DNA from 2 places in the Brevibacillus sp. SAFN-007a genome. Region 2 is predicted to be linked to the other one. Evidence: riboswitches for the same ligand, from Rfam matches in the RefSeq annotation. Region 2 holds a riboswitch; the other holds the start of a gene.
What was found. Region 2 has a riboswitch for lysine ahead of dapD (2,3,4,5-tetrahydropyridine-2,6-dicarboxylate N-acetyltransferase). Riboswitches for the same ligand answer to the same signal wherever they lie in the genome.
Positions count from the first base shown of each region.

Region 1: it holds a riboswitch for lysine, as region 2 does, so the genes downstream of both, ACTHO6_RS14985 (aspartate kinase) here and dapD (2,3,4,5-tetrahydropyridine-2,6-dicarboxylate N-acetyltransferase) in region 2, are expected to answer to the same signal.

Region 1 covers NZ_JBQCKK010000014.1:24,283-28,211, forward strand. The annotation lists gene sdhA (succinate dehydrogenase flavoprotein subunit) at 1-167, opposite strand, end outside; gene ACTHO6_RS14975 (succinate dehydrogenase cytochrome b558 subunit) at 186-797, opposite strand; gene ACTHO6_RS14980 (DUF2507 domain-containing protein) at 1,123-1,575, shown strand; gene ACTHO6_RS14985 (aspartate kinase) at 1,702-2,943, opposite strand; lysine riboswitch at 3,189-3,375, opposite strand; gene uvrC (excinuclease ABC subunit UvrC) at 3,463-3,929, opposite strand, start outside.
Region 2 covers NZ_JBQCKK010000005.1:192,045-195,973, forward strand. The annotation lists gene ACTHO6_RS08875 (aspartate aminotransferase family protein) at 1-846, opposite strand, end outside; gene dapD (2,3,4,5-tetrahydropyridine-2,6-dicarboxylate N-acetyltransferase) at 861-1,571, opposite strand; lysine riboswitch at 1,689-1,878, opposite strand; gene ACTHO6_RS08885 (flavodoxin) at 2,035-2,478, shown strand; gene ACTHO6_RS08890 (GNAT family N-acetyltransferase) at 2,581-3,126, shown strand; gene ACTHO6_RS08895 (EcsC family protein) at 3,127-3,929, opposite strand, start outside.

The DNA.
Region 1 (3,929 bases), on a different contig from region 2:
TTTGTGTTTACCGCACCGTTGATACCGCCCTGCGCACAGACAGAGTGAGAGCGCTTTACCGGAACCAGGGAGAACAGCTGAACGGGAACGCCTTTTTCTGCCGCTTTGATCGTAGCCATCAAGCCGGCCAAACCGCCACCGACAATGATCAGTTTACCTTTTGCCATGATTGAGTCCCCCTATCCCTACAGAATGAAAGCCGACATCGCACGCAATCCGATGAAGGTTACAACGACGAATACGACCATAGTGAAGTATGTTGCAACGCGTTGGGAACGTGGTCCAACCGTAATTCCCCAGTGAACCAGGAACGACCAGATTCCGTTGGAGAAGTGGAAAACCGTACTGATAATCCCAATCGTGTAGAATACGATCATGGCTGGGTTGCTGAAAATGTTCGCCACCATGTCGAAGTCAACATGGGCACCCAACGCTTTTTGAATGCGCGTTTCCCATACGTGCCAAACAATGAAAATGAGGGTAATGATACCTGTCACCCGTTGCCACAGAAACATGTGGTTTCTGAAGTAGCCGAAGTTCCCTACGTTTTGTTTCGCCTGGAACGCGATGTAGAGACCGTAAACAGCGTGAAACAGGATCGGAATGTAGATGAAGACGAATTCAACTACAAGCAGAAGCGGAACATTTTCAATCAGACCCACCGTCTGGTTGAAAGCTTCTGCTCCACGGGTCGCCTGATAGTTGGCTGTCAAGTGAAACAGCAGGAAGAGCCCGATCGGAAACAAACCAAGAAGTGAATGCAGCTTGTGACTGAGAAAGCTATGGCCTTTCGCCATAAAATGGTCCCCCTTTCAGTGTATGTAGCGCTCTTTTATGGACCTTTCTCCCATATCCTAACCCATTGCCTGACCCATTAGACATGCCAAAAAACCGTTAGCTCTCTACACGCCTAACTTTGTCGGAATGTGTCAAAATACGAAAAAAAGTTGGGCAAAACTTTGACCAAATCCAATTGTACTCTTGTCGACAGAGAGCGTCAAGACAATGAATAGACTTAATACATTGATAGAATAGCTTTGTTCAGTTTCTCTCTTTTTTCTCCGAATCGGTCATGAAACTAGCTTCCCTCTCATAATCTAGGACAGACAGGAGGGAAGCGCGATGAAAGATACCGACCAGCTGGCAGCCTTGTTGCCGCCCGAAACCATTCCGATTGCCGAGCGTTTGCACATGCCCTATCTCGGCTACCATCTGCTCCGCGAAACATTGACGAACGCCTTGTTGGGAGACAGCGAAAGCCCGATCTTGTACTGGCTGGGAAAAGACATCGGCCGGAAAATTCCGATCCGGTCTTCTACAGGCCCGATCCTCCCGTTTATCCGCCTGGGGCTGGGGCAGCTCGATCTCGTGGAAGAGACGGCAGACGCAATCGTCTACAAGCTCACGCACACCATCCGCGACTATCAAACGCCCGAGCGACTCAGCCGCACCCTGTCCCTGGAAGCGGGAATCATCGCTGGCAGCATCGAGCAGTGGAAGGGCAGGGACACGTCCGCACAACTGGAGATCGACAGCTCGTCCCGCATTCTGATCAAGGTGCGGACGCAAACATAAGCAAACGTTCGCCTCGTTCGCCTTTGTGCGGGACACAGCGGCCCTTTTGGCATTGCCAAAGCAGCGGCCCCGCGAAACATTCAAAAAGATGCCCCCTCTGCCCGTGGGCGAGGGAGCATTTGCTTCTTATAAGCCGTGCACGACTGCCGTTTCCGCCACATCGAGTCCGTATGCCGTATGCAGGCTGCGGACGGCAAGCTCGGTTTGACCGGCAGGAATGACGCAAGACACTTTGATGTCCGACGTCGAAACCATCTTAATGGAAATTTCTTTTTCAGCCAAAACGCGGAACATCTCGGCAGCCACCCCCGGATTGTTCACCATGCCGGAGCCGACGATGGACACTTTGGTCAAGTTTTGCTCGAAATCAACTTTTTCGAAGCCCAGCTCCGCTTTGTTGTTTTCCAGCGTATCCAGCGCCTTCTTCAAGTCATCTGCCGCAACCGTAAACGAAATGTTCGTGACAGCCGCATCGTAGGAGCTTTGAATGATGATGTCCACGTTCACCTGATTGTTCGCCAGCGTATTGAACAGGCGGGACAGCGTTCCCACCTTGGCAGGCATGCCGACTACCGTGACTTTGGCGACATCCTCGTCGTGCGCGACTCCACTTACTACTCTTCCTGTTTCCATGTTGGCAACCTCCTCAACGTTCGTCCCCTCTTCGGCCGTAAAGCTGGAGCGAACCACCAGCCGTACCTTGTATTTTTTCGCCGCCTCTACCGAGCGCGGATGCAGGACGCCTGCCCCGAGATTGGCGAGCTCCAGCATCTCGTCGTACGAGATCGTATCCAGCTTGCTGGCCGCCGGCACCAGACGCGGGTCGGCCGTGTAGACACCGGCAACGTCTGTAAAAATTTCGCATTTGTCGGCATTCAGGCTGGCTGCCAGGGTAACCGCCGATGTATCCGAACCGCCGCGTCCAAGCGTCGTAATCTCTCCTTCGTCGCTAATCCCCTGGAATCCGGCCACGATCACGACCCGGCCGCGAGCGAGCTCTGCCTGGATGCGCTGTGGATCGATCTGCTTGATCCGCGCCCGGCCGTGAATGGCTTCCGTCGTCACTCCTGCCTGCCAGCCAGTCAAAGAGATAGCGTCGTACCCCTTGGCATGCAAGGCCATGGCGAGAAGGGCGATCGATACCTGCTCCCCCGTGGTCAGCAGCATATCCATCTCTCGCTCGGAAGGGTAGGCGCTGATCTGCTTGGCCATATCTACCAGGACGTCCGTAGATTTGCCCATCGCAGACACGACGACTACCAGGTCATGCCCTTCCTCTTTGTAGCTGATGATTCGGTCCGCAACTCGTAAAATTCGCTCAATGGTTCCTACAGAGGTGCCTCCGTATTTCTGCACGATCAACCCCATGCGGCTTCTCTCCCTTTTCTCATATCCACATATTCACAGACTATATCGTTTTCTCTCGTTAGGATTCGCTTGTTTCCATGCGGTCTATTTCTAGAAAATTTTTCCTGTCACTTTGCAAAAAAGGCACCGACCAGGAATGAGTCCTGCCGCTGCCTACTGTTTCGACATGCCGATTCCTCCTTCCCAAATACACGCGGACAAGGCAGCATGACAGGTCGACACCGATCCATGCTCCCATTGACACACCGTGAGATAGCTCTCCATCTGGCACCGGTTACGAGCCAGATGACAGTCCTGCATTTGTTCAATGCAGGCCCAGCATGGAGAACTACGGGTTTTTCTCCACACTTCGGCGAATTCCCCTTTCCCGCTCCCTTCACAGATACCCGATCTCAGGGTGGTACTCTTGGTTTTCGCGCCTCTACCTCACTTCATAAGGGAAGTGAGGCTACATATTCTGTTTGAAAGGCATTATATCATGGGAATCCCGGCGGTTCAATTGCTTCTTTGCAAAAAACGCTAGGATTCCAGCTTGCGCAAATGGGCCAAAATCTGTTTGGCCAGTTTGTCGCCGATTCCCAGTTGCCGAAAATCCTCCACCGTCGCCTCACGCATTTTTTTCAGCGAGCCAAAATGGGTAAACAACAGCTTGCGCCGCTTCTCGCCGATGCCCGGTATTTCGTCGAGCTTCGAGGAGAGCATCGTCTTCGTCCGGGATTGTCGGTGAAACGTAATCGCAAAACGGTGCACCTCGTCCTGAATGCGCTGCAGCAAATAGAACTCGTAGCTGTCCCGCTTCAAATTCACCGGCTCCGGCGGATCGCCGTACAACAGCTGCGCCGTTTTGTGCTTGTCGTCTTTGGCCAGACCACAGACGGGAATGTACAGCCCCAGCTCGTTTTCCAGCACGTCCATGGCGGCGCTGATCTGTCCCTTGCCCCCGTCGATGACGATCAGATCGGGCAGCGGCTGGTTTTCCTTCAACA
Region 2 (3,929 bases):
CGACGGCGCAAAGGTCGTCCCGTGGTCGCCCGGCTTGAACTGGTTCATCAGCTTCGTCCCGGCAATCACGCCGCCGAGCGGAAGCCCCCCGCCTACTCCTTTGGCAAACAGGATCAAATCCGGCGTCACGCCTGCGTGCTGGTAGGCAAACAGCTTCCCGGTACGTCCCATGCCTGTCTGGATTTCATCCATCGCAAACAGCATGCCTTCCTGCTGGCAAATCGCCGCCACCTCGCGCAAAAACGCTTCCGACAGGGGCACGACCCCTCCGGAGCCGAGCACAGGCTCCATCAGGACAGCAGCCGGCTTCGCATCGCGGCAAATCGCCCGCAGGCCGTCCGCATCCTCTGGATCAATCTCGTACACCGGAAAATCGGGCTGCGGAAAATCCTGATACACATGGGCCTGTCTGGTCAGCCGCACCGCGCCCAAGGTTCTGCCGTGAAAGCTGTTGCGCAAGACGACAATCCCCTCGCGCCCGGCGCCTTCTGCCTTCGTCCATTTGTGGATCATTTTGATCGCGGCTTCGGTCGCTTCCGCACCGGAATTGGTGAAAAATACTTTTCCCGGGATCGTCTGCTCCACCAGCCGCTGGGCCAGGCGGATTGCCGGCTGGTTCAAAAATACGTTGGAAATGTGCAGGAAGCGCTCGCCCTGTTCGCGCAGCGCCTGAACGATCCGCGGATGGGAGTGTCCCAGCACATTGACGGCCAGCCCCGTGAACAAATCCAAATATTTTTTTCCCGCCGTGTCGTACAGGTAGTTGCCTTCCCCTTTTTCAATCGCGATCGGCAGACGTTTGTAGGAAGAGACGATGTATTGTTCATCAAGCGTACGCCAGTCCATGTGCGCTCTCTCCCCTACAGTTGACGTAGCTCCTGCTTGATCTCCGTCTTGGAACGCGTTTTGTCGTCGATCTGTTTAATGACGCGCGCCGGCGTACCGGCTACCACAACGTATGGCGGCACGTCTTCAATGACGACCGCGCCCGCTGCCACAACCGCGCCTTTTCCTACGCGAACGCCTTCCAGAATCACGGCGTTGGCACCGACCACGACGTCATCTTCTACGACGACTGGTTGCGCGGAAGGCGGTTCGATGACACCTGCGATGACAGCGCCGGCGCCGATGTGGCAGTTTTTCCCGATCGTTCCGCGACCGCCGACGACAGCGTTCATGTCGATCATCGTGCCTTCGCCAATCACGGCACCGATGTTGATGGTAGCGCCCATCATGATGACGGCGTTGTTGCCGATTGTCACCTGGTCGCGGATGATCGCGCCTGGCTCGATGCGCGCCTGGATTCCTTTGGTGTCGAGCAGCGGAATCGCCGAATTGCGGCGGTCGCTTTCGACCACGTAGTCTTCGATTTTGTCCGCGTTCGCAGCCAGCACCGGCTCGATTTCTTTCCATTCGCCAAACACAACGCCAGTCTCGCCTGTGATAAACGTCTTGGAGCCGGCACCGAAGTCAATGCCCTCCAGCTTGCCTTTCACATATACTTTCACGGGTGTTTTCTTTTCGCTTTTTTGAATAAACGCGATAATTTCATTGGCATCCATCATGTTCACTGGTACATCCTCCTTTTTGATAAAAAACGTGCCTGTCAACGAAAGCAAACCGCTCTCCCGACAAAAAAAGCAATGAGTGCATTCGCTATCTCATTGCTTTCCATACTGCTCAAGCAAATCGTAAATAGCGCTCCACAAACAGGCAATTGCCTTTTGTGACAGGATGTTCATTGTTCATGAATCACCCCAGCCGCCGCTATCCGAGGGGAACAGCAACAGCTTCGGCGCCTCAGCCTTTCCTTCTTCTCCTGCCCCCTGGCAGATGACGAAAAGACGTACTCATCTTCAGCGCACCTCTATTTAGACTTCCACTATTATCATTTCATTTTACTCTACCAAAACCAATCCTTTGTGGCAACAGCTTTAGGGAAAGAAAAATAAGTGTTGACATCGAGAATCATTTTCATTATTTTATTTTTGTGAGAATGATTTTCATTATCTTATTTGGAGGGTTTACGTTATTATGAGCCGCATTTTGATGGTTTACGCAAGCATGACAGGAAATACACAGGAAGTGGCTGAAGCCATTGCCGCAGGGATTCGTTCCACCGGAAAAGACCTGGAGATAAAAGAAGTCATGGATGCGACTGCCAAGGAACTGGAAGACTACGATGCCATTTTGCTCGGCGCCTATACATGGGGGGACGGCGATCTTCCAGACGAATTCCTGGATTTTTACGAAGAAATGAACGATATCGACTTGAGCGGCAAAAAAGTAGCCGCATTCGGTTCCTGCGATTCCGCTTACGAGCATGTCGGCGCTGCTGTAGATACGCTGCTGAAAAAAGCGAGCGAGCTTGGAGCCGAAACTCCGCTGGAAGGTCTGAAAATCGAGCTTTCTCCAAACGCAAAAGAAGTGGAGATTTGTAAAGCATTTGGCGTTTCCTTCTCCGAGCTGCTCGGCTAAGACCAGCGCCGGAAAAGAAGTTGTCCAAAAAAATCCTTTTCAAGCAAGCGCTGTCATGATAGAATGTCGATCCATCTTTTCTCAAGAAGGAGGATTGGTATCATGACGTTACATACACATACGGTCTACTTGCGACCACTGCAAGCACATGACGCAGCCGAGCTTCTGAAGCTTCGGCTGCGTAATCATGCCTTCCTGCAACCGTTCGAGCCGCTGCGCTCCGCCGCCTTCCTGACGCTGAGCGGTCAGGAGGCGCAAATTGCGCAAGCGGAGCAAGACTTTGCAGCAGGGACCGCCTTCGCCTTTGGCGTGTTTTTGCGCGACACGGACGAAATGATCGGCCGCGTCGCTCTGTCAAACGTTGTGCGCGGCGCCTGGCAAAACGCGACCATCGGCTACTTCATGGATGAAGCCTGCAACGGCAAAGGCTACACCACTGCGGCCGTACGGCTTGCGCTCGCGTACGCCTTCCAGGAAGCCGGGCTGCACCGCGTACAGGCCGCTGTCATGCCCCGCAATACTCCCTCCATCCGCGTGTTGGAGAAAAACGGCTTTCGCCACGAAGGCTTGTCCTTGCGCTATTTGCAAATCAACGGCGTGTGGGAAGATCACCTCTTGTTTGCGATCACGGCAGAGGACTGGAGCTAATCATTCCTCTTTGTGTTGCTGTGCGCGCAACCGCTCCAGAATCCGCCGCTTGCGATACAGCATTCTCCCCGCCTCGGCGACATCCTGGACGGTTGAGCGATTCAGGTACGCCCCGAACAGGATTCCCGCAATCGGCACCAGTTGAAGCAGCTTTTTCCAGCCGAAATTTTCTGTATACGTCAACACAACCTCCCGCCAGCCCTGCAATTGCGCGAGGACGTCTTTTTGCGCGGCAGGCTCGTCAAAGCGCGACAGCTCAGCCAGTATCGCCTTTTTCCCGACGATATCCGAAGAAGCGAACTGGAGGCATTTGACCACGAACAGACGCTCCCGCTTGTCCTCCGGCCGATAACCGTAGCATAGCGCCATCTCTTGCAGCACTTTCAGCGACGTGCCGAGCAGCAAGGGAATATCAATCGCCAGCGTAAACATGCCGCCGATGCCTGTCGTGGCGCCCTGCACCGTCGCAAAGGTCGCGCGCGACGCTTTCAGATCGCGAGCAATCTCATCCATGAGGACGAGCGGCGCCTCTGCGACGTCTTCTGCCCGCGGCAATCCCCCGCCAGGCCCTTCCAGCCGGGGACGAAACTTGCTGTAAATCGCCGTGTCCTGGACGAGATACGTTCCCCCTGTTTCCAGAAACGCGGCCATCTCGTCCACGGCTGTCCCCAGCTTTTCTTTGACGAAATTCGGCGTCATTTTATCCAGCCAAACGAACGGAAGCCTGCCGAGCTTTTCCCAGAACCACAAATCGTTCTGGTCGCGCTCCCATGCCTCCACCTCTTCCAATGCCTGCTGCAAAA